Regions from separate parts of the Sediminibacillus sp. JSM 1682029 genome, predicted to be linked through region 2. Evidence: riboswitches for the same ligand, from Rfam matches in the RefSeq annotation. Region 2 holds a riboswitch; the other holds the start of a gene.
The links. A riboswitch is a leader RNA that binds a small molecule or an ion and turns the genes downstream of it on or off. The one in region 2 is predicted to bind FMN.

Region 1: another riboswitch for FMN. It lies ahead of ABVF09_RS12720 (ECF transporter S component); the one in region 2 lies ahead of ribD (bifunctional diaminohydroxyphosphoribosylaminopyrimidine deaminase/5-amino-6-(5-phosphoribosylamino)uracil reductase RibD).

The regions. Positions count from the first base shown of each region.
Region 1 is NZ_JBEWYY010000007.1:36,128-47,247, reverse strand. It holds gene ABVF09_RS12745 (glucose-6-phosphate isomerase) at 132-1,484, shown strand; gene ABVF09_RS12740 (YugN family protein) at 1,780-2,187, shown strand; gene ABVF09_RS12735 (potassium channel family protein) at 2,170-3,168, opposite strand; gene ABVF09_RS12730 (thioredoxin family protein) at 3,266-3,823, opposite strand; gene ABVF09_RS12725 (M20/M25/M40 family metallo-hydrolase) at 3,933-4,991, shown strand; FMN riboswitch at 5,056-5,199, shown strand; gene ABVF09_RS12720 (ECF transporter S component) at 5,366-5,953, shown strand; gene ABVF09_RS12715 (TraR/DksA C4-type zinc finger protein) at 6,145-6,516, opposite strand; gene ABVF09_RS12710 (hotdog fold thioesterase) at 6,757-7,143, opposite strand; gene ABVF09_RS12705 (1,4-dihydroxy-2-naphthoate polyprenyltransferase) at 7,278-8,225, opposite strand; gene ABVF09_RS12700 (isochorismate synthase) at 8,575-9,966, shown strand; gene menD (2-succinyl-5-enolpyruvyl-6-hydroxy-3-cyclohexene-1-carboxylic-acid synthase) at 9,963-11,120, shown strand, end outside.
Region 2 is NZ_JBEWYY010000013.1:32,101-43,220, forward strand. It holds gene ribH (6,7-dimethyl-8-ribityllumazine synthase) at 1-10, opposite strand, end outside; gene ABVF09_RS17365 (bifunctional 3,4-dihydroxy-2-butanone-4-phosphate synthase/GTP cyclohydrolase II) at 31-1,236, opposite strand; gene ABVF09_RS17370 (riboflavin synthase) at 1,248-1,907, opposite strand; gene ribD (bifunctional diaminohydroxyphosphoribosylaminopyrimidine deaminase/5-amino-6-(5-phosphoribosylamino)uracil reductase RibD) at 1,908-3,011, opposite strand; FMN riboswitch at 3,196-3,340, opposite strand; gene ABVF09_RS17380 (ArsR/SmtB family transcription factor) at 3,500-4,135, shown strand; gene ABVF09_RS17385 (MFS transporter) at 4,202-5,482, shown strand; gene murB (UDP-N-acetylmuramate dehydrogenase) at 5,546-6,496, opposite strand; gene ABVF09_RS17395 (TetR/AcrR family transcriptional regulator) at 7,151-7,801, opposite strand; gene ABVF09_RS17400 (ABC transporter permease) at 7,823-8,836, opposite strand; gene ABVF09_RS17405 (ABC transporter ATP-binding protein) at 8,833-9,552, opposite strand; gene ABVF09_RS17410 (STAS domain-containing protein) at 9,769-10,650, shown strand; gene argF (ornithine carbamoyltransferase) at 10,822-11,120, opposite strand, start outside.

The sequences.
Region 1 (11,120 bases), on a different contig from region 2:
TGCGCGGAACGATCTCCGACTTCCTTTCATCTCTGGCCCGTGTGATGTTGGATGATGGGCATTGCTTGATTTACCGATTAGGTTTCGGTACATTTAAATCAGGTTGATTTTTTAATTTTGGAGGTAGAATGATGACACATATAAGCTTTGAATATGAACGCGCCCTATCATTTTTTGGCAAGCATGAAATTGATTATTTACAAGAGCCTGTGAAGCTTGCACACCAGGATTTGCATAATCAAACGGGAGCAGGCAGCGACTTTTTAGGCTGGCTCGATTTACCTGAAAACTATGATAAGGAAGAGTTCAGCCGGATTAAAAAGGCTGCAGAAAAAATCAAATCTGATTCTGACGTTCTGTTGGTGATCGGCATCGGCGGCTCTTATTTGGGAGCAAGAGCAGCAATCGAAATGCTCAATCATTCATTCTATAATGAATTGACTAAAGAGCAACGTGGAACCCCACAGGTTTTCTTCGTCGGAAACAGTATCAGCGCACCTTATATGAACGACTTGTATGACATGCTTGAAGGCAAGGACGTTTCGATAAACGTTATTTCCAAGAGCGGTACGACAACAGAACCGGCGATCGCGTTTCGTCTGTTCCGTAAATATCTGGAAGATAAATACGGTGTGGAAGAAGCAAGAAAACGTATCTATGCAACGACAGACAAACAAAAAGGTGCATTGAAAACACTGGCTAACGAGGAAGGCTACGAGAGCTTTGTCATTCCCGATGATGTAGGCGGCCGTTATTCCGTTCTAACTGCGGTAGGTTTGCTGCCGATAGCTGCAAGCGGGATTGATATCGATGCGATGATGGATGGAGCATACAAAGCGCAGCAGGAATTGTCCTCTGAAAACCTGGATGAAAACCCTGCCTATCAGTATGCTGCTGTCCGTAATATCTTTTACAATAAAGGAAAAAACATCGAAATGCTGATCAACTATGAACCAGCCCTCCAATATTTTGCGGAATGGTGGAAGCAGCTGTTCGGGGAAAGTGAAGGGAAAGACTTCAAGGGGCTGTACCCTTCTTCAGCCAATTTTTCTACTGACCTCCATTCATTAGGCCAGTATGTTCAAGAAGGTAGAAGAGATTTGTTTGAAACCGTACTTCATGTTGAAGAGCCGAAGTCGAACATCACCATCGAAGAAGATGCTCAAGACTTGGATGGTTTGAATTATCTTGCAGGTAAAACGATCGATGAAGTAAATCAAAAAGCATACCAGGGTACCATGCTTGCCCATACAGACGGACAAGTGCCTAATCTGATCGTTCACCTGCCGAAACTGGATGCCTACACTTTCGGTTATGTCGTCTATTTCTTTGAAAAAGCATGTGCAATCAGCGGCTACTTGCTGGGTGTCAATCCATTTGATCAACCAGGTGTGGAAGCATACAAGAAAAATATGTTTGCTTTATTGGGCAAGCCAGGATTTGAGGAACAAAAACAAGAATTGGAAAATCGTTTAAAAAAATAAATCGGCAATACAAAAAGGGAGTGTCAAAAAGTTTTTAACTTATTGGCACTCCCTTTTTTATTTGAGAGAAAAACCTTCGGCATGATGTGAATGAGCCCCTCATCACCTGCAGTGAATGTTGCTGAGGCAACCTTGCGCATTCCAATAGTGGCGCCAAGCGTACTCCCGAGCGTTTGACGAGTTCTCACCAAGGCTTTTCTTTACACCTCCATGACATTCAGCTTCTACAGGCTCATTGGATTTCTCATGAAATTGCTTGATCGGGGCAAGCTGATATCAAAGGAGGTAGTTGAAAATGATTCCAATACCATCTGATTTGGAAAATCGTGATTTTTCACTTCATGCACTGGAAGAAACATTAAAACCGATGGGCTTTTCCATCGGCGGCAACTGGGATTATGACCAAGGATCGTTTGATTACAAAATGGGGGTAGAGGACGGCTACCAGTTTTTGCGAATTCCCTTCAAAGCAGTAAAAGGCATGCTTGACTCACCTGGAGTGATAGTCAAATTGGGCAAACCGTTCGTGCTTTCCCATGTGTACCAGTCCGGAGTGGACGCAGACGGCCGCAATGGCGCCCTGAGGGGTGCGGTGGACCAATTTCAAACACCGGTGGATCCTGATGGAGAAGTAAATGATCAATTTGTAGAAGAGGGGAAAGAGCTTCTCCAGGAAGTGGAACGATCACTCATGGAGCGATGAAAGGACAATTAACGTGTCACCTTTTTGGAGCGTGGTGCTAAAAGCTGGATTGACGAGCATCTGCCCCTTCCTCATGATACCGATCAACAGTTGTTCTGAAACGGCATAATAATCGGCGCATTGTAAGAAAGTCTTATCATAAAGATTTTCAGGCAAAGGGAATTGATGGAACTGCTGATCTGCCAGTACTTGTATCAGCAAATCAAACGGTTTGACCGGTTTGTGCCGGAATAGCTCGTGGAATAACAGGGTACTCATAAAGTCATTTGACCGAATGATGGAATCTGCGCCAGCCCGGCTGGCGTTTTTGATTTGCTCTTTTGTCAATATTTCTGTGATCAGGACAATATCAGGATTGTTCCCTTTGATAGCGACTGCTGTCAGGATTGTCGACTGGTCGGCTTGAAGTTCTTTTTTGGAAGGATCAGCGGTGACGACAGCGTACTTGGCATCTTTTAAATTGGCTTTTTCCAATGTCTCATCCTCAAAGGCGGAGCCACGCACAAAATGCAATTGGTGTTTTTGATAAGGCAAATTATTCATGGTATGGTCGATCAACACGATTTGTTTTTTCATGTTCCTTTCCACAATCATTTCCATGAGCTGCTTAGTCCGTTCGTTCCAGCCTACTAGGATGATATGATCTTTGCCTCTGTACTTTACCAGTCCTTTTGAAAGGTCTCGTTCATGTTTGATTGTCCCTGCAGAGATGGTGGCCATATAAAATGTCACCAACCCACCGCCGGCGAGAATCAACAGAATGGCAACCAGTCTTCCGGCAGAGCTGAGCGGTACATAATCACCGTACCCAACCGTCGACCCGGTAACAAATGCCCACCAAATACCATCAAAAATAGTCGGAAAGTGAACGGGCTCCAGAATGTGAATAGCAATACCGAATAACATCATCAATAGAAGGACAGATGATAATAAACGGAAAAATATCGGCATGCGGAAATAAACCTGCAGAAGTGTTTGCATTGGGTAAGCTCACCTTTTGTTTTTTTACTATCCAGTATTTCCAAAATGTCTTTCCCATAGTATAAAAATCCCCGACTTGCGGCCGGGGAAAATAAGATTAGATTGCATGTTCTAAAGTGGAAAGAATGCTTTGATACGTTTGCTGCCAGAAGTCCTTATTGTCTCGAAATGATTTGGTTACGAAAGTGAACAATTCCCGCTGTTTTTCCTGGTAATCTGCAGCTTCTTTTTCTGGAAGATTGGCCAGGGATTGGTCGATAAACTGCTGGACCTCGGACGCCCGCGGCCCCCATTTTGCAATCTCCCGGCCATTTTCATCGATAAAGATGAAAATCGGAATGGAGCGAGCTTTTCCGTTTGTCAGATATTGATCCATCAACTCCAGGTTTTGATCACGGGCAAGCAGACGCACGTCCATTTCCGCCCGTTCGGCAAGGTGGAACAAAATCGGTACATTCATCATGGCATCCCCACACCAGTCCTCTGTTAAGACGATGACACGCAGGTTTTCTTTTGCAAGCTTCTCGAAAAGCAAATCGTCTTCAGGCAAAGTGAAATGATCATATACGTACAACAAGTTTTCTCTATGCTGTTGCATCGATTCTATATAGTCATCCGGATCGATCCCTTTTTGGTACCATGTTTCTAAATTCAACTGTATCACTCCTGATTTTTTGATTCAAAATGGATTCTGGCTTCACAACATTTAGTGTTTTCCCAAATTTTTGGTATCATTAACATATGTGATAAAGGAGGAACTACATATGGAACAAAACAGACAACAATTTTTAATGGACTTGCTGCGAACGCCATCTCCATCCAGTATGGAGATGAACATTCAAAAAAAGTGGATCGACTATGTAAAACCTTTCGCTGACAAAATAATCACCGACAATGCAGGGAATGCAATCGGTGTACTCAATCCGGAAGCTGAATTCAAAATTCTTTTGGCTGGTCACTGTGATGAAATCGCCCTTGTGATCAACCGGATTGATGAACAAGGATATCTTCATTTCGACAAAATGGGCGGCATCAATCCGAAAGCAGCCATTGGAATGAAAGTGACGGTCTTGGGCTATGCCCAGGAAATCACCGGAGTGATTGGAGTCAATGCCCAACATCATGGCGGCATCAAGGGTGATTTCGATTTAGAGGACTTGTTCATCGATTGCGGTGCACGCTCGAAAGAGGAAATGGAGAAATATGTCCAAATCGGTGATTTAGCCGTTTACAAAAGGGAACCGGAAGTGTTGCTTGATCGATATATATCCGGCCGCGGCCTTGATAACCGGACAGGCGCTTTCATAGTGGCAGAAGTGCTTCGCCGCCTGGCGGAGAAGGAAGTAGATGTGGGCGTGTATGCCGCCAGTACAGTAAATGAGGAAACCAATATGGGTGGTGCTTATTTTGCTGCCGCAGGCATTGAACCTGATATGGCTATTGCTTGTGATGTAACTTTCGCGACCGATTATCCAGGTGTGAACAAAAATAAATATGGCGACGTTCAATTGGAAAAAGGGCCGGTTCTGGCTAAAGGGGCACCGATCAATATCAAAATCAACCAGCTGTTGGAGAAAGCAGCCCGTTCTCTGAATATGCGGGTGCAATACGAATTGACCCAACGAGCGACAGGAACGGATGCAGACAAGATGCGTCTTACGGGTCGGGGAGTTCCGGTCGGACTTGTCTCCCTTCCGCTGAGGTATATGCACTCACCTGTGGAAACGGTCAGTATCAAGGATATGGATGAAGAAATTGATTTGTTGGTCAAAATGATTGCCGAGATGACCGGCAATGAAAGTCTGAATCCGCTGGAGGACTGATCAAACGTTTCTATTTGCAAAAGTTTGGAAAGGTAGTATAATAAGATTACCAATTAAATATCGAATCTATCTTCGGGGCAGGGTGAAATTCCCGACCGACGGTGAAGAGCTTGAGCTCTAAGTCCGTGACCTGTCCGGCTAACGCCGGATGGCTGACCTGGTGCGATTCCAGGACCGACAGTTACAGTCTGGATGGGAGAAGATACGGAACAGAAAAGGCATGGATAAGACTGCCTTTTATTTCCCTCTGAACATAAACCCTGAAGCTTCTATACGCTTCAGGGTTTTCTGATGGATTTCTTGATTCATGGGAATTCTGTTTCACCTTCATCGCCAGATAGGATTCGATGCACAAGATGAAGGAGGAGAAGATATTGGCTACAACAACCAAGCAATCTTCAAATTTATTAAAATTGATTATTTTGGCACTGCTGGGAACTATTTCAATGATGTTGATGTTTTTGAATTTTCCCCTTCCGATGCTGCCGCAATATTTGAAAGTTGATTTCAGTGAAGTACCGGCATTGATTGCCGCCCTGATTTTTTCCCCTGGGGCAGGCATCATAGTGGAAGCAGTCAAAAATTTGCTTTATTTGATTTATACAGGTGCAGGTGATCCGATCGGCATTGCTTCCAATTTCCTCGCCGGTGTTCTGTTTGTAGTGCCTGTATCCATGCTCTATCATAAGTTCAAAGGGGTAAAGAGTCTGGTTTCCGGGTTAGTGACAGGCACGGTTGTCATGGCAGTGGGAATGGGGCTGCTGAATTACTTTGTCCTTTTGCCCGCTTACAGTATGTTTATGGGGTGGGAATCGATGAGTGACCAAGTGAAACTGGTGACGGTAACGGGAGGTATTCTTCCCTTTAATGTAATCAAAGGAATCGTTATCGGTGCGCTTTTCGTGCCGCTGTTTATAAAGTTGAAACCATGGCTGGAGAAAAAAAGGATGGCTGCGTCTTAATATCTCCTGAAAAGAAGCTGGGACAGAAGCAAAGTGCAAAATAAAAGCCGAACGTTTTCCATAAAAAGTACCCTATAAGAAGACTCTTTTTAAGTGTCTGCTCTATAGGGTGCTTTTTATTTCGGGCATTTAGAATTCGCTCGTTTTTTTGCTTTGGCGGCCGTGCTATTGTCCCGGCCGCTTTCAATTTATTAGTCGTTTCCGTCGACTTCCTCGACTAGATAACGCGCCGTCGGTTCTATTTCCAGACGCTCTTCGGGAATTGGTTTTCCTGACGATTCACTGAAACCGTAAGTGCCTTTGTCGATTTTATCCAAAGCATGTTCGATTTCGCTTAATCGTTGACGTGCTTGTGAGTTGAGGGTGGCCGCCTTTTCCCGCTCGAACATTTCCGTTCCCAAGTCAGCCGGGTGGTTGTCATAGTTGGTGAACTCTCCGATCGAGTCGTCCGGATATTCTTTATCCAGATTATAGCTGTCGGCATTTTGACCGAGTTCTTCTTGTGCCTCTTTTTTCATCGTTTCCAATAATTGTTTATAGTGTGCGAGTTTTTCTTGATCCATTAACGATACTCCTTTCTTGCAGGTTCAGAGGATAAGAGCAGATGTGATGGAAAGGACAAAGCGCTCCATGCTGTTCTTGTCTAGCTCCGGCGCCTTTCTCCTCACGTTCATAAGCCGATTCTTTCTGTGGTAGAAGACGCCGCCCCGTTGTCGGAGGCCCGCAGACGGAGTCATGCAGGCGTTGGTGCCACAGGCCGTGCGGGACTCTCTGCGCTTTTAAACAGGCGTCTTGCTCTTTTCTTAGTTTTTCAAGGGTACGACTCCCACTGTGCAGCGTGAAACAGAAATGAGTCGCTCTTGTTCGTCCACAATTTTAATGTCCCAAACCATAGTCGTCTTGCCGAGGTGGAGCGGGGTAGCTCTTCCGGTAACGATTCCGGAACGTTTGCTTTTTATGTGGTTGGCATTGATTTCTATACCAAAAATCTGGTGTTTGTCTGCATCTATATTCAAGAAAGAAGCGATGCTTGCTGCTGATTCTGCCAATGCAACGCTGGCACCTCCATGCAAATAACCCATTGGCTGGTGCGTTTGTTTGTTTACCGGCATGGTTATTTCGACTAAATTCTTCTCCTGTGTGATTACCTGCATTCCAAGTGCTTCCATCAAGGTGTTTTCAAGATTCATAGTGAACATCCTTTCTATCATATTTCCCCGGGACAATAGGTTGAAACGTCCATTTTCTTCCTGGCTATCCCGGCATTACGTATTATGGAATAAAAAAACGACAAGTCGGCAGCTTGTCGTTTACTTCGGTGTACTTAAAAATGAAATGGAATGAAATATTCAATCAGCAACGACAGTCCCAGCAGCAACCCGAAAAAGGTGTTCGTCTGCGCTGTTGCCTTCATTGCCGGCATCATTTCCAAATTGACGGTTTTTCCTTTAAAGCCTTTGACTGCACTTACCGCTTTTTTTGTTCCAAGCAGGGTGATGAAGGACCAAATAGGCAGAATTCCTGTAAACACATAAACTGCCATCAATAAATAACTGATAGTAAATAAGGACGCTAGCAGTAACACCGCATTTTTTCTGCCGATTAAAATAGCGATTGTTTTTCTGCCGTTTTCTTTGTCGCCCTCCAAGTCCCTGATGTTATTAGAAAGCATGATCGTGCCGATAAAGATGGCTACAGGAATGGAAATCCATACAACGGAGCCGGTCACTTCCATTGTTTGAATAAAGTAACTAATCCCGATGATGACTGTTCCCATGAAAAAACCGGCGATCAGTTCCCCAAAAGGGGTATATGCGATTGGATAAGGTCCCCCTGTGTATAAATAGCCGCACAACATGGAAATGATTCCGATTGCGGCAATCCACCAGCTGGATTCAAGGCAAATATAGACGCCGAGCATGACAGCTATGGCGAAGAAACTAAGCGCCAAACGAAGCACCGTTTGAGGAGCGACCCCGTCCCGGACAATGGTGCCGCCGATTCCGACAGATTTCTCGTTGTCCAACCCTCTGACAAAATCGTAGTATTCATTGAACATATTGGTTGCCGCCTGGATGAGCATGGAAGCCAACAGCATTGCTGCAAATAACCAGAAATTAACGGAAGCATCCAGCAGTGCTGCCATGGTACCGACAAAAACTGGTACAAACGAAGCGGTAAGAGTATGCGGTCGTAGCAGACGCCACCAGACTTGAAACCCTGCTTTTTCATTGAGCGCACTGCTGATTGCGTTTTTATCAAGGGATTGCATATGGTTCTCTCCTTACATAAGCCTTCAAATCGTGGTATATCATATTAAGTTTAGGGAAACGACAAGACCGTGTCAATTATCTATTATAATAATTTACTAGGAATTAGTGGCAATTGTTGAGAAACGGACGAAAAGGGAATAAAATAGATAGTGGTTCTCAAGTCTGCAGTGCAGGTGTGAATACTTGATTTTATAGCTTGGAAGTTATATTTTTTATTAATGTGCCTTATTTATGGGTAAATAGATACATGGGCCGGTTTGCCAGTCGAGGGACCGGTGCTCGTTTCTGTACTTATATTGGAAGAAATAATCACATACTTTCTCCCTATTGTATTGGAGGGTATCATACATGATTCAAACAGAATTGAAAGAATTGGGACTTGCTGTCGAGGAGGCGGTCACCGCAGCCAGGTCAAATCAGGAGCCCCAGTTATTAAGTTTTACCGAACCGGTTCCTGCAGTCAATCCGATTTCTTTTTTCGCCAATGGGTCTTCGTTTGATGGCGGCCGGATTTTTTGGGGGAATTCTGCAGGCAGTCTCATGCTGGCAGGAGCGGGAGAAGCCCATGCTTTAATTGCTTCAGGAGAAAAACGGTTCGAACAAATGGAGAATAAATGGAAAAAGATGATCCAGCAGGCGATCATCCACAATCCTCAGCGTCAACCGGGAACAGGGCCGATTGCCTTCGGCGGTTTTTCTTTTGATCCTGCTAAACCGGCTACTTCCCTTTGGAAGTCTTTTCCCGACAGCAAACTTCGAATTCCCGCTTACTTGCTTACAGTCGTAAACGGGAAACATTATTTGACTAGCAACATCGTTGTTTATCAGGACGATAGGGCAGCTGACATCGAACAGCGCATGGATAAAGACAGACGGTTGCTGTTATCTTCTGCTACATTGCCGGAGGGGCCTGTTGTTTCGGAAAAAAGCGAGGTGGAACCCATGGCGTGGAAACAGCTCGTTCGGGAAGCTACGGAAACGATCAAGCAAGGGGAAACCGAAAAAATCGTGCTTGCGCGTGAGCTCCGCGTACAATTTTCGGACAAGGCACATGTGGCCCCTGTCTTGAAAGCATTGACAGAATCCCAGACGAATAGTTACATTTTTGCCTTTGAAAACGACGAAGATTGTTTTTTAGGTGCCACACCGGAACGGTTGGTGAAGGTGGAAGATCAAAAGCTGCTGTCGACGTGTCTCGCTGGTACTGCGCCCAGGGGAACGACCGAAGCAGAAGATAACCGGATCGGCGAGCAGCTCTTGACCGATGAAAAAAACCGCAGTGAACATCAGTTTGTGGTGGAAATGATCAAGAAAGCTGTATCCGCATGTTGTGATCACGTCCGGGTTCCGGATGAACCAGTTTTATATCCGTTGAAAAATTTGCAGCATCTCTATACCCCTGTGGAAGCCGTCCTGCATGATGGCTATACCATACTCGATATTGTGAAACGGCTCCATCCGACGCCTGCATTGGGTGGTCTGCCAAGCGAGGAATCGGTTGCATTCATCCGTGAACACGAGCACCTGGATCGCGGTTGGTACGGAGCACCGATTGGCTGGTTGGATGCCTATCAAAACGGAGAATTCGCCGTTGCAATCCGTTCGGCACTGATCCAGGACGACCATGCTTCCCTATTTGCCGGATGCGGCGTTGTTAAGGACTCAAACCCGGAGGAAGAGTATCAGGAGACAAATATAAAGTTCACACCGATACTGTCTGTTTTAGGAGGACGATCATGAGTTATACCGAGGCGTTGACCAGATATACTGCCAATTTTGTCGATGAACTGTATCAAAGTGGACTGAGAGATGTAGTTGTTTCACCAGGTTCACGATCGACCCCGCTCGCTGTCACTTTCGCAGAACATCCGCATATCAGTCATTGGGTGAATATGGATGAGCGATCTGCGGCCTATTTTGCTCTCGGTATGGCAAAGCAGCAAAACAAACCTGTCGCCATTGTCTGTACGTCCGGGACAGCAGCGGCCAATTATTTTCCTGCGGTTGTAGAAGCATATTACAGTCGTGTGCCTCTCGTGGTATTGACGGCGGATCGTCCGCATGAACTTCGGGATGTCGGGGCCCCTCAAGCAATTGAACAAATCGAAATGTATGGAAAATACGCCAAATGGTTTCAGGAAATGGCGCTTCCGGAGCAGGAGCCGGCCATGCTGCAATATGCACGAAGTAAAGCAGCCAGGGCTTTCCATACTGCAGCGGAAGGAAACCCTGGGCCTGTGCATTTGAATTTTCCATTCCGCGAACCTTTAATGCCCGATTTCTCTTTGGAGAATATATGGGGAGACAGTAACGGCAAGTCCCACCATCAAACATATACGGGCGGAAAAAGATTGGAGCAACACCAGCTTGATAAACTGATTGAACAGCTGTCTGTGCATCAAAAAGGCTTGCTTGTCTGTGGTCCTCAATTCGATCCGGATTTGGCAGAGGCCGTTTGCCTTTTGGCAGAAAAGTGGCAGCTTCCTGTACTTGCCGATCCATTGTCCCAGTTGAGGGCAGGACAGCATGACAAAGTGAACGTCATGGAAAGCTACGATGCTGTACTGAAAAGTAAGCAAGTCAGGGATCGGATCGACCCGGACTTTATTATCCGATTTGGGGCTATGCCTGTTTCTAAGCCGTATTTGCTGTTTGTCAAAGAACATCCGGGTATCGAACATTTTGTGGTAGAACCGCATCATGGGTATCGGGAACCGGCTGGTACATCGGCTCAATTCATTTATGCCGATCCCATCCAGCTCTGTCGGGATCTAGCGCATGTTGGAACTGTTCCTCCATACAACCAGCAATGGCTGCAAACTTGGAGGGAAATGAATAAAACGGCCAAAGCCAAGCTTTTGGAAGAAAATGCAGAACCATTTTCTTTAACCGAG
Region 2 (11,120 bases):
CATTTGTCATTTTTATCATCCTCCTTAAAATCAGTTGCTGCCGGGAAAATCAAATAAATGGTCGAGCTTTGCTTTTTTCGTTTGCAAGTATCTTTCATTGCTTTTATTTGCCGGTATTTGGATTGCTTTTCTTTCCGTCACTTCCAACCCATAATCATTCAACCCGGAAATTTTCCGCGGGTTATTGGTCAATAACTGCAGCTTCCGGACACCAAGGTCCTTTAACATTTGGGCGCTCACTGCATAGTCCCGCAAGTCTGCCGGAAAACCCAGCTGGTGGTTTGCTTCGACGGTATCGAAACCCTGTTCCTGCAGCTTGTAAGCCTTCAGTTTATTCAGCAAGCCAATTCCTCTGCCTTCCTGACGCATGTATATCAGCACGCCAGTTCCAGCTGCCTCGATCTCTTGGAGAGCCTGCTCGAGTTGCGGTCCGCAATCACAGCGGCGGGAACCAAAAACATCTCCAGTCAAACATTCTGAGTGAATCCGCACGAGGACAGGATTCTCCGGGCTTATCTCACCCTTGAAAAGGGCGAGGTGCTCCTTGCCTGTGAATTTTTCCGTGTAAGCAGTCAGACGGAAATCCCCATAGGCAGTCGGCAGATCGATGGTTATTTCTTTATTGATCAGAACATCATTCACTTTTCGGTAGGCAACCAAATCTTGAATGGTGATAAGCGACAAGTCATACCGTTCTGCCATTTTTTCCAACTCCGGCAGCCTCGCCATGGTCCCGTCGCCGTTCATGATTTCACAAATCACTCCTGCAGGCTTAGATCCGGCAAGTTTCGCCAAGTCGACGGCAGCTTCCGTATGACCCGTCCGCTCCAGGACGCCAGCCCGTTTGGCGACTAACGGAAACACATGGCCAGGTCGCTTAAAAGCAGCAGCTTCTGTCTTGTCCTCAATCAATTTTTGGATGGTCAGTGCCCGGTCGTAAGCACTGATCCCTGTATCGGTTTCCTCATGGTCGACACTGATGGTAAATGCCGTTCCATAAGTGTCGCTGTTTTCTTCCACCATGGCTGGCAGGCGGAGTTTGTCGGCCAGCTTTTTGTCCATCGGAGCACATATAAGTCCCCTGCCTTCCTTGGCCATGAAGTTGATCGATTCAGGAGTGGCATGCTCTGCAAGCATAACCAAGTCTCCTTCGTTTTCCCGGTCTTCGTCGTCCACGACAATGACCATTTTTCCAGCCCTCAAGTCTTGTATTGCCTGGTCTATCGTTTGGAACATAACTAGTCCTCCTAATCTAAAAAGCCAAATTGCTGTAATTTTTCTGTGGTTATTTTCCCAGTCTTCCCTTCTGCAGGCTGGTATTTTGCCGTCAGTAGACGATCGATGTATTTTGCCAGCACATCATATTCCAGGTTGACGGTTTCTCCTGTCTGCTTGTCAGCGAGAATGGTTGCCCGCTGTGTTTCGGGAATCAACGAGATCGTAAAAGCCGATGGATGGACGGCAAACACGGTCAAGGAAGTGCCGTCCACTGCGACTGACCCCTTTTCCGATAGATACGGAATTCCCTCTGGCGGGACTTCGATGGTTATATAAACTGCATTTGCTTCCTTCCACTTATGGGTGATGATACCTACAGCATCTACATGCCCGGAGACAAAATGCCCCCCGAATCGATCCTGAGCACGCATGGCCCGTTCCAGATTAACATGAGTTCCGGGAGTGACTCCGGACAGCGAGGAGGTACGGAATGTTTCGGGAATGATGTCTACCGTAAAATCAGTCTCTTGAAAAGACGTGACGGTCAGACAAACACCATTCACCGAAATACTGTCGCCTATTCTCACATCGCTTGTCACCGTTTCAGCCGCTATGTTCATCGTCAACGAGTCCTGCTTGCGATGGATGGATGTTACTTTTCCCTTTTCTTCGACAATACCAGTAAACAATCACTCCGCCTCCTTTTTTGGTATGGCAATGACTTTAAGATCGCCGCCGATTTTTTCGACCGATTTAATGTCCAGCTGTTTTGCTAGCCCCATCCGTTCCGGCGAAACACCACCCACCACTGGAATGGCATCACTCCCACCAAGAAGGAGCGGAGCAATATACCAATGACACTCATCAAAAAAACCTGTTTCGATAAAAGAGCCATGAACGGTACTTCCGCCTTCTACATAGACAGACTGCACACCCTCATTTCCCAGCAGTTTCAACACGGAGTCCAACTCTACTTTCTTTGTACCGATTTGGAATACTTTCACATGCGGTTTTATCAGCTTGGATTGTTCCGTATCGGCTGAGGATCCACAAATCAACCACGTTGGCGCTTCGGGACTAGTCAGCAGGTGGCTGCCGGCAGGAATACTCAAATCGCTGTCCAGCACTATCCGAATCGGCTGCTTGCCGCCTTCCGGAAGTCTGACAGTCAGCCGTGGATCGTCCGCCACTACGGTCCCTATACCGACCAGGACAGCGTCATGGAGGTCACGCTGCCAATGAACATCATCTCTTGCAGCTGCCGATGTGACCCAGCGACTGTCACCAGTACTGGCTGCCGTTTTGCCGTCCAAAGTCATGGCCGCTTTCAATGTAACAAAGGGTGACTTTTCTCTGATTTGTTTAAAAAACCGGCGATTGAGCTCCAACGCCTTTTCCTGTCTCAAGCCCACTTCGACCTCGATTCCTGCCTGACGCAACCTTTCCACACCACGGCCCGCCACTTCGGGATTGGGATCCAGACAGGCAATGTAGACTTTCGCTAATTGATGTTCCACAATCAAATCGGCACACGGCGGAGTTTTACCATGATGGGAGCACGGTTCCAAGGTGACATACATCACTGCACCTGCCGCCGCTTCTCCCGCTTGTCTCAACGCATGCACTTCTGCATGTGCACTCCCTGCCTCCAAGTGGCTGCCCATTCCGATCACTTTGCCATCTTTCACGACGACCGCACCGACAGAAGGGTTCGGACTTGTTTGTCCAATGGTCACTTCTGCCAACGCCAACGCTGTATCCATATAGGTTTCTTTTGATGCCAAATCCTTCATCCTCTCGTTTCCCGGAGCACGGAGTTTCGATATTTCATTCAAAACACAAAAAAGCCCCGGTAGATGCCGGGGCTTTTAAAATAGGTAAAGTTAAGTTGAGACGGTGCTTCCTGAATACGGCAAAGAAAGCAGCGGCATAAAATGCCCCGCGTTTTCCCGTACTCGAATCAACGTCACAAACGTCCTGTTCCTTTTCCCATCCAGACTTTAACTGTCGGCTTTGGAATTTCACCAAATCCACCGTTGCTTTCGCAAACGGGTCACGGACTGAGGACATGAACTTGTCCATCACCGCCGGTCGGGATTTACACCCTGCCCCAAAGGAATTTCGTATTTAATTAAGGACATCATAGCATTATTTTGTGAAAAATGCATCTAACTAGCCTTATGAAAATTTCTCCAAATTACCTTGTGTGTGACCTATGAACATGTTACTATACGGTTAAATAAATTTTACCGTATGATTTTTAACAAAGGGGTGACTTGGGATGAAACAATTAATGGTATTGGAGACTTATGAACAGTTAAAATCTTTGAGTGATCCTTTTCGGAGTCAGATAATGATGCGGCTGATGGAACAGCCATACACCGGGCAGCAGTTGGCCTTCCAATTCAATCTCTCCAGGGCAAAGATTCATTATCACCTGCGGGAGTTAGCCAAAAATGGATTAGTGGAAATTGTGAAGACAGAAGAAAAGAATGGAATCATGCAAAAATTTTACCAATCCACCGCAAGAGGATTTACACCTTCAGAGGAATTGCTTCCGTATAAAGAAGAACTAAGTGAATCAATTCGGCAAATGTACACCCGCATGCTGGAAAGGACGAAAATGAGGGTAATCACCGCTCCAGAGGATGCCTTTAAGCAAGAGACAGCTACATCCAAACCCGCAGAATGGTCGCATCTTGGCTCGACATGGGAAATCTCGGCAACGGAAGAAGATTTCAAGCAGTGGATTAAGAAGTTTTTTGATTTAATAGATGAATTAAAGGCTTTAAGCGCCGAGACGGAAAACGCCCCCGATCAAAAGCTATACAGCATTACGGCTTTTGGATTCGAAATCGACGAGTCGTTGTTCCAAAAAAGAGAAATAAAAGATCAATCAAAAAAAGAATCTGAATAGTTTCTTTTTTTAAGCTTACGGTTAGTTTTTTTCAACCGTATAACTTTTTTAACTAGGAGGCCGTAAATGAACTTACTATGGACCAATCGAAATTTTCTACTGTTATTTATCGGCAGAATTGTCACCAATATCGGGGACAGCATTTACTATGTAGCTGCCATGTGGCTTGTTTACGATTTAGGCGGCAGTGCATTTTACTCTGGTTTGGCGGGGTTTTTAACGTTGCTTCCAGCGGCGCTACAGTTTTTCACAGGGCCGTTTGTCGATAAATGGCCGATTAAAAAAGTACTTGTGCTTACCCAGCTGTTACAATGCATCCTGATTTTAATCATTCCGATGGCTCACTGGCTCGGTTTTTTGTCCGTTCATCTCATCCTGATTATCATGCCACTGATCGCTTTTATTGAACAATTTGCCTATCCTTCCCAGACAAAAGCACTTGTCTATATTCTTTCCAGACAACAGCTTGTAAAGGGAAATTCCTTGTTCGCCTTTGCCTATCAGGGGATTGATTTGCTATTCAATGCCGTTTCCGGAATCCTCGTCGCCATCGTAGGAGCTGTGTCTCTATATCTTGCAGACTCCATGACATTTGCTTTGGCAGCCATATTGTTCACTATTTGTAAACTTCCATGGGCCGAAGAAAAGAGGAAAGAAAAGACATCAGTTAAACAGGCTTTTCTGGAATATAAAACGGAATTGAAACAAGGATTTTCGATTGTTTTCCACTCATTGTTGGCAAGTTTTTTAATTGGGGCTGTCGCTTGCAACTTTGCGATTGGCGCTGGATTGGCCGTCCTTCCCGGTTTGGGAGCTGAGCTGGGGGGAGCAGAAATATACGGTTTTTACTTGGCGGCTATGTCTACCGGTTCCCTGCTCGGAGCATTGACCAGTTCTTTGTTCGGCCGGTTTTCAGTGGGAAAGCTTTCCATTCTGACGTTTTTTTTCGGGTCTTGTTTCTGGGTTGCCAGTACATTTCTCACACCTGTCCTTTGGGGTGCGGTGCTATTCGGGTTGGCGTGGATACCAGTTGGCGCGACCAATGTTTTGTTTGCTGCCGTAATGCAATCCGTTGTCCCGCTCCATCTATTAGGACGAGTCAATACCGTTTCCCGCAGTATGAGTGCCTCAGCTATGCCGATTGGGTCACTGGCTGGCGGATCCCTTGCTTCTACCTTTTCTCCCGCCCTGATCTTCAGCTGTGCCGGAGCGGGCTTGTTGATAGTGGCAATCGTATGGCTCTGTCATCCGGGACTTCGAAAGCTGCCTAAAACGGCTGAAATGACTGCGGAAACCTTCGACTTGCCCACTGATATGAAAGAAAACCGAACGGGTTCGAATGCTTAGATATTCGAATCATCGTTCGGTTTTGCTTTGTCCAATATGCTTCTGTGCCAGCCATTTCTTTTGTCAATTTTGCTTTACTGCTTTAACCGTTTCCGCATCGGCATCTTCTCCGATGATTTTGACTTCTCTTTCCAGGAAAACACCGAACTTATCCTTGACTGTCTTTTGTACCAGCTCAATGACAGAGATATATTCGGTTGCAGTCGCATTGTTTTTATTGACGATGAAGCCTGCATGCTTGGTGGAAACTTCTGCACCGCCTACTCCTTTACCCTGCAACTCGCTATCCTGGATCAACTTGCCGGCAAAATAACCTGGCGGTCGTTTAAAAACACTGCCGCATGATGGATATTCGAGCGGCTGCTTGGATTCCCGCTTATGTGTAAGGTCGTCCATCACTGCCTTGATATTCTGATAGTCGCCTGGTTGGAGCTTGAACTTTGCCTCTAAAACGATGTATCCGTTGTCTGGAATATTGCTGGTCCGGTATTCCAAATCCAGCTCTTCTGCAGCAAGGGTCAATAATGCCCCCTCCCGATCGACGACCACCGCCTCTTCTAATACATCTTTGATTTCCCCGCCGTAAGCACCGGCATTCATAAACAAGGCTCCTCCCACTGTTCCCGGGATTCCGCAGGCAAACTCCAGCCCGCTCAGCCTCTCGTTCAACGCCCGGCGTGAAACATCGATTATGGCCGCTCCGCTTTGGGCGAATATCGTATCAGACTCTACCCGGATATCCTGAAAGCGTTTTTGACTCATGACGATGCCGCGAATTCCACCGTCCTTCACAATCATATTGGAGCCATTGCCAAGCAGGGTGAACGGGATATTTTCCCTTCTGGAAAGCTTCACCAGTTCCTGAACTTCAGAAAATGTTTCCGGCGTGACAAGGATATCCGCTTTTCCGCCAAGGCGAGTGTACGTATGGTTTTTCAACAGCTCATCCAGCATAATGTTTTCTGTAGCTGTTATATGTGATATTTCCTGATAAACATGTTTGATATTTATCAAATCAAATCATTCCTTTAATTGTCCTCTTCGTTGATGGTTAAAAGTGACCCATGAATCCCTTTTCCCATAACCTTGATTATAACAGGTGGACTTGACAGCGCCAACTACGATTTTCCCAACCTTTATTTAGCTCATTAAAAGGTTATGTCTTCCCAGAAGAATTCGTGCCTAATCACCAATCACCCCTATCACTACCCGCTGGCCAGTCAGTCAAACATTCCCACACTGTCCATTCGATAAAACCGACCCGGACAAAATATGGCCACCAAAGCAAAAAAGAACGAATTCCAAATATACAGCGAATTTCTGCTTCCGGACGATCAGGACCGGCTGAATATATTCGTTTTCTTCTTTTGGCTGATAGAATATCCAAACTTCTTTAAAAGGAAAGCAATAAACAGCGATGACAGACTCTTTTTTGGCGAAGACGGAAAATCAGGATGAGAAGTTCCTTTTATTCTTCGGCAATTGGATGTGCGATGGCCAGCAGCATAAAAGTTAAAAAGCCGCACTCCTGTTTAAGTGCGGCATAGCTTTCCGAACGTAACGATTCGAGACAAAAGTCGTTGTTAGCTGAATCCGCGCCCGCGGAAATCGAAGTACCTTGCCGTAGTGGAGACTCGCAATGCTTTTTTGTCGAGCATCCTTTCTATGTCATGCTTCCATGCCTTTCAAAATAAAATCAATGAGATGCTCCACTTCCTGGGCCTCATCCCACTCAGCATCAGGATTCAAGAGAAAACGGGTGACGATGAACCCCAATATCGGGGAGACAATACAACGGACCGTCGTCGTAATCGGCATTTCTTTAAGCAGTCCCGCTTCCTGGAACCCAGTGACTGTCTGCTTGATCCTCGGGTACACTTTTTCAAGGAACGCCTCCTCGATAATCATTTTGATTTCCGGGTGAAAGGCAAACTCCTGGAGCACTATCCGCAAAATCGCGACATTTTGTCTGGCAAAATCCAATCGATTGTAAATGAATGTTCTCAACAGCTCGTCAAAGCCTTGAAATTCGCGATTGAAAATATTTTCGACCATGTTGTCAGCGAACACAGGAACAGCGAGCTTGAGCACTCCCGGCTTCACTATAGCCAATAGCAAATCCTTTTTTGCCGGGTAGTGCCGAAAAATGGTCCCTTCCGCTACTCCAGCACGCTTGGCGATTTCACTTGTGGCTGTGCCCGCATACCCTTTTTCGGCAAAAATCTCGATTGCAGCCGCAAGAATGTTTGCTTGCTTCTCGGTCAATCGGATTTCTTGTCCATCCACTTTCAACAATTCTCTTAAATAGGACTCCCGCATAAGCTGATCCTCACTTTTTCATTATTTTCGGTATGCCTTAAGTGTACCAAGATTCAACAGGTAACATAATAGAGAAAACCCTAGGACAACATATAGATCGACCTGTATATCAGCCAGTCCGTTCCCCTTGATCATGATTTCCTTGAGGGCATCGGCCCCATAAGAAATCGGCATACAATATTCTAAATACGCCACCCAATCAGCAGCGTTATCCAGATTGAACATCCCCGAAAAGAACGCCTGTGGAACAATCACGAGTGGAATGAACTGCATAAGTTGAAATTCATTTCTGGCAAAAGAGGATAACAGGATGCCGAGTGTCAGCGCACTCAATGAAAGAAGCATGGTGACCAGAATGACCAGCCATAAGGATCCATTTAGCGGAACTCCCAAGACATAAACGGCATACAACGCGACGATAAACGACTGAATCACTGCGAATAGCCCAAAGCCGCTGATATAACCAAGGATGATTTCCCAACCTTTCAAAGGCGTGGCGAATAGCCGCTCCAACGTCCCTTGTGATCTTTCTCTCAAGAAGGAGATACCGCCCACTAAAAACACGAAAAAAAAGGCAAAAAAGCCGATCAGGACCGGTCCCGTATAATCAAATGTCGTCTCCGCGTTATCCTCGTATAAAAACTCGACGGAAATATCCGGAACCTGACGATCCGACCGGGATGCCAAAGCCTCCTGCAAACCCATTTTCACTGCTTCGGCTTGATTGGGTTTGCTGTTGTCTATCGTGACATGGATATACTGTCCATCTGCTTCGAGGAGGGCGTCGATTTCCGAATCGGCAAGCGCTTGGCCGGGATCCTCCACCTCGACGATTTCCAGCATACTGTCCTGCACTGCCGCTTTAAGCGGAGCAGGTGCCCCCTCGACTGCCAGCTTTGGTTGATAAGATTCCTGGTCCAACACCAGCCAGGTCAACGTCAAAATTAGTAGAGGGGCAACAATCATCAACGCAAGTGACCGCTTATCTCGAATAAATTGACGGATTATCCGGACTACAATCGCCTTTAACTTCATGCTTCTTCCCTCCCGTACTTTAGAAACGCTTTTTCAATCGAGTCGGTACCCGTATCCCGTTTTAACGCTTGGGGAGATCCGTGAGCAATGATATTTCCGCCCCTTAACAGCCCTAACTTATCGCACCGTTCTGCTTCATCCATCACATGAGTGGTAACGATAACGGTTGTTCCTCGCCTTTTCAGATCGGCAAACCTATCCCAAATTTTATTGCGTAATAAAGGATCGATTCCTACCGTCGGTTCATCAAGAATTAACAGTTCAGGGCGATGGATCAACGCCGCAGCCAAGGATAGACGCCGCTTCATACCTCCGGAAAACCCCTGGACAATTTTATGTTTGCTGTCTTGCAAACCAACATCTTCTAAAACTTCATCGATGCGCCCGGCCACCTGTTTTTTGGGCACACCGTAAATCGCTGCAAAAAAAGCGAGATTTTCCTTTGCTGTCAACTCATGATAAAGAGCATCCGACTGTGCCATATAACCGATGGATTCCATTGTTTGCAGGGATGGCATCCGGGTATCCAACACTACTACTTCTCCTGCTTCAGGCGTTAAAGTGCCGACAATCGTTTTTACAAGTGTCGTTTTACCAGATCCGGAAGGACCGAGCAATCCAAAAATCCTTCCGCGTTGAATGGTCAGGCTAATGTTCTGCAGGACACTCTGTTTACCGAATGAATGCGATACATGTCGCAGTTCCACAATCTCCATTTCATCCCCTCCATTAGTGAGTGATTACTCACTTATTATAATAAAGCTTATGCTGGTGATTGACAACAATTTTTACCAATACCTATTGTGAAGCACCCTATTAATTTTAATCGGATGGAGATTTTGTTATAATCTAATCACTATTTGAGCAAAAAGTGACAAAACAATCGTTTTATCTCATATTTCCTACTTTCGTAGAAAGGATAGTGAATAATCATGGACTGGTATTATGAAGAAGGGATGAACATCAAAGATTTCCTCATCCAAAACAGAGAACCATTCGAACAAAAACTGTTAAATGAAGCTGTCAATGTCCGGGACAAGATTGAAGAAATCCGTGTTATCGGCAATATAAATCTATTGAAGAACGCGCTCAAAATTGTCCTTTACGTCGTGGAGGATCAAAAAGATGAAGTAGTGGCTTTTGCAAAACAAGAGGGAATAGCCTGGGCGAACTACTCCCTGACGCTGGCATTTAAATTGGAATGGGTACAAGCCATCCGCAGAACCCTATGGGTAGCCTTGCATGATTATGAATTGCTGTCCGGAATGGATGTGGATCGGGAGCGCTTCTATGACACAGAGAGCAAAATCAATGCATTGATCGACGAATTTCTCAATGGATTTTTTATCAGTTATTCCAAATATAAAGATGAATTAATCGAATCACAACGTGAGATGGTCGAAAATCTCTCCGTCCCGATTATACCGGTTACGCCAAATGTATGTATCCTCCCCTTGATTGGAGAAATTGACGCCTCCCGCGTCACCACCATCGAGGAAAAGGTGTTAATGGAAATCGGAAGACTGCGCATTCGTACCTTGATCATGGATCTGTCCGGTATTTTGGGAATGGAATCCAATATCGCCACAAACTTCTTGAAACTGTTGGACGGAATAGGCATGATGGGGTGTACTCCCGTTATTACAGGGTTACGTCCGGAAACTGTCCGTAATATGATGGCACAGGATTTAGTTTTCGAAAACAAGGCGGAAATCAAAGGAACCTTACAGCAAGCCCTCGATGAATATTTAGTCAATCAACGAGTGGATCAAAGTAACGGCGTCAGTGCCTTACAAGCAAACAAAAACCTATAGATATACTGAAAAGGGGCTGTCCCATTCATTTGGGAAGCCCCTTTTTCAGCACTATTCACATGGCTTTGTTTGTTCATCCGGTCAAAAACTTATTTTTAGCCGACGAAGAATCATTCTCGTTATGTCGCTGCTTATCTATCATGCACCTGAACAACCAATTTCAACGGCCCCTTATCCCATGAGGGCGGTCATTAAGGCTTTCTGGGCATGGAGTCTGTTCTCCGCTTGTCGGAAAACGACCGATTTTTTTCCATCAATCACGTCTGCCGTGACTTCTTCTCCTCGATGGGCGGGCAGACAGTGCATAAAAATAGCATCCGGATGAGCAAGCTCCAGTAATTTTTTGTTTACCTGAAAATCGAGAAATACCTGCTCCCGTACCGCTTGTTCACTTTCCTGCCCCATACTGGCCCACACATCCGTGTAAACTACGTCTGCTTTATCGACAGCAGCGACAACATCGGAGGTCA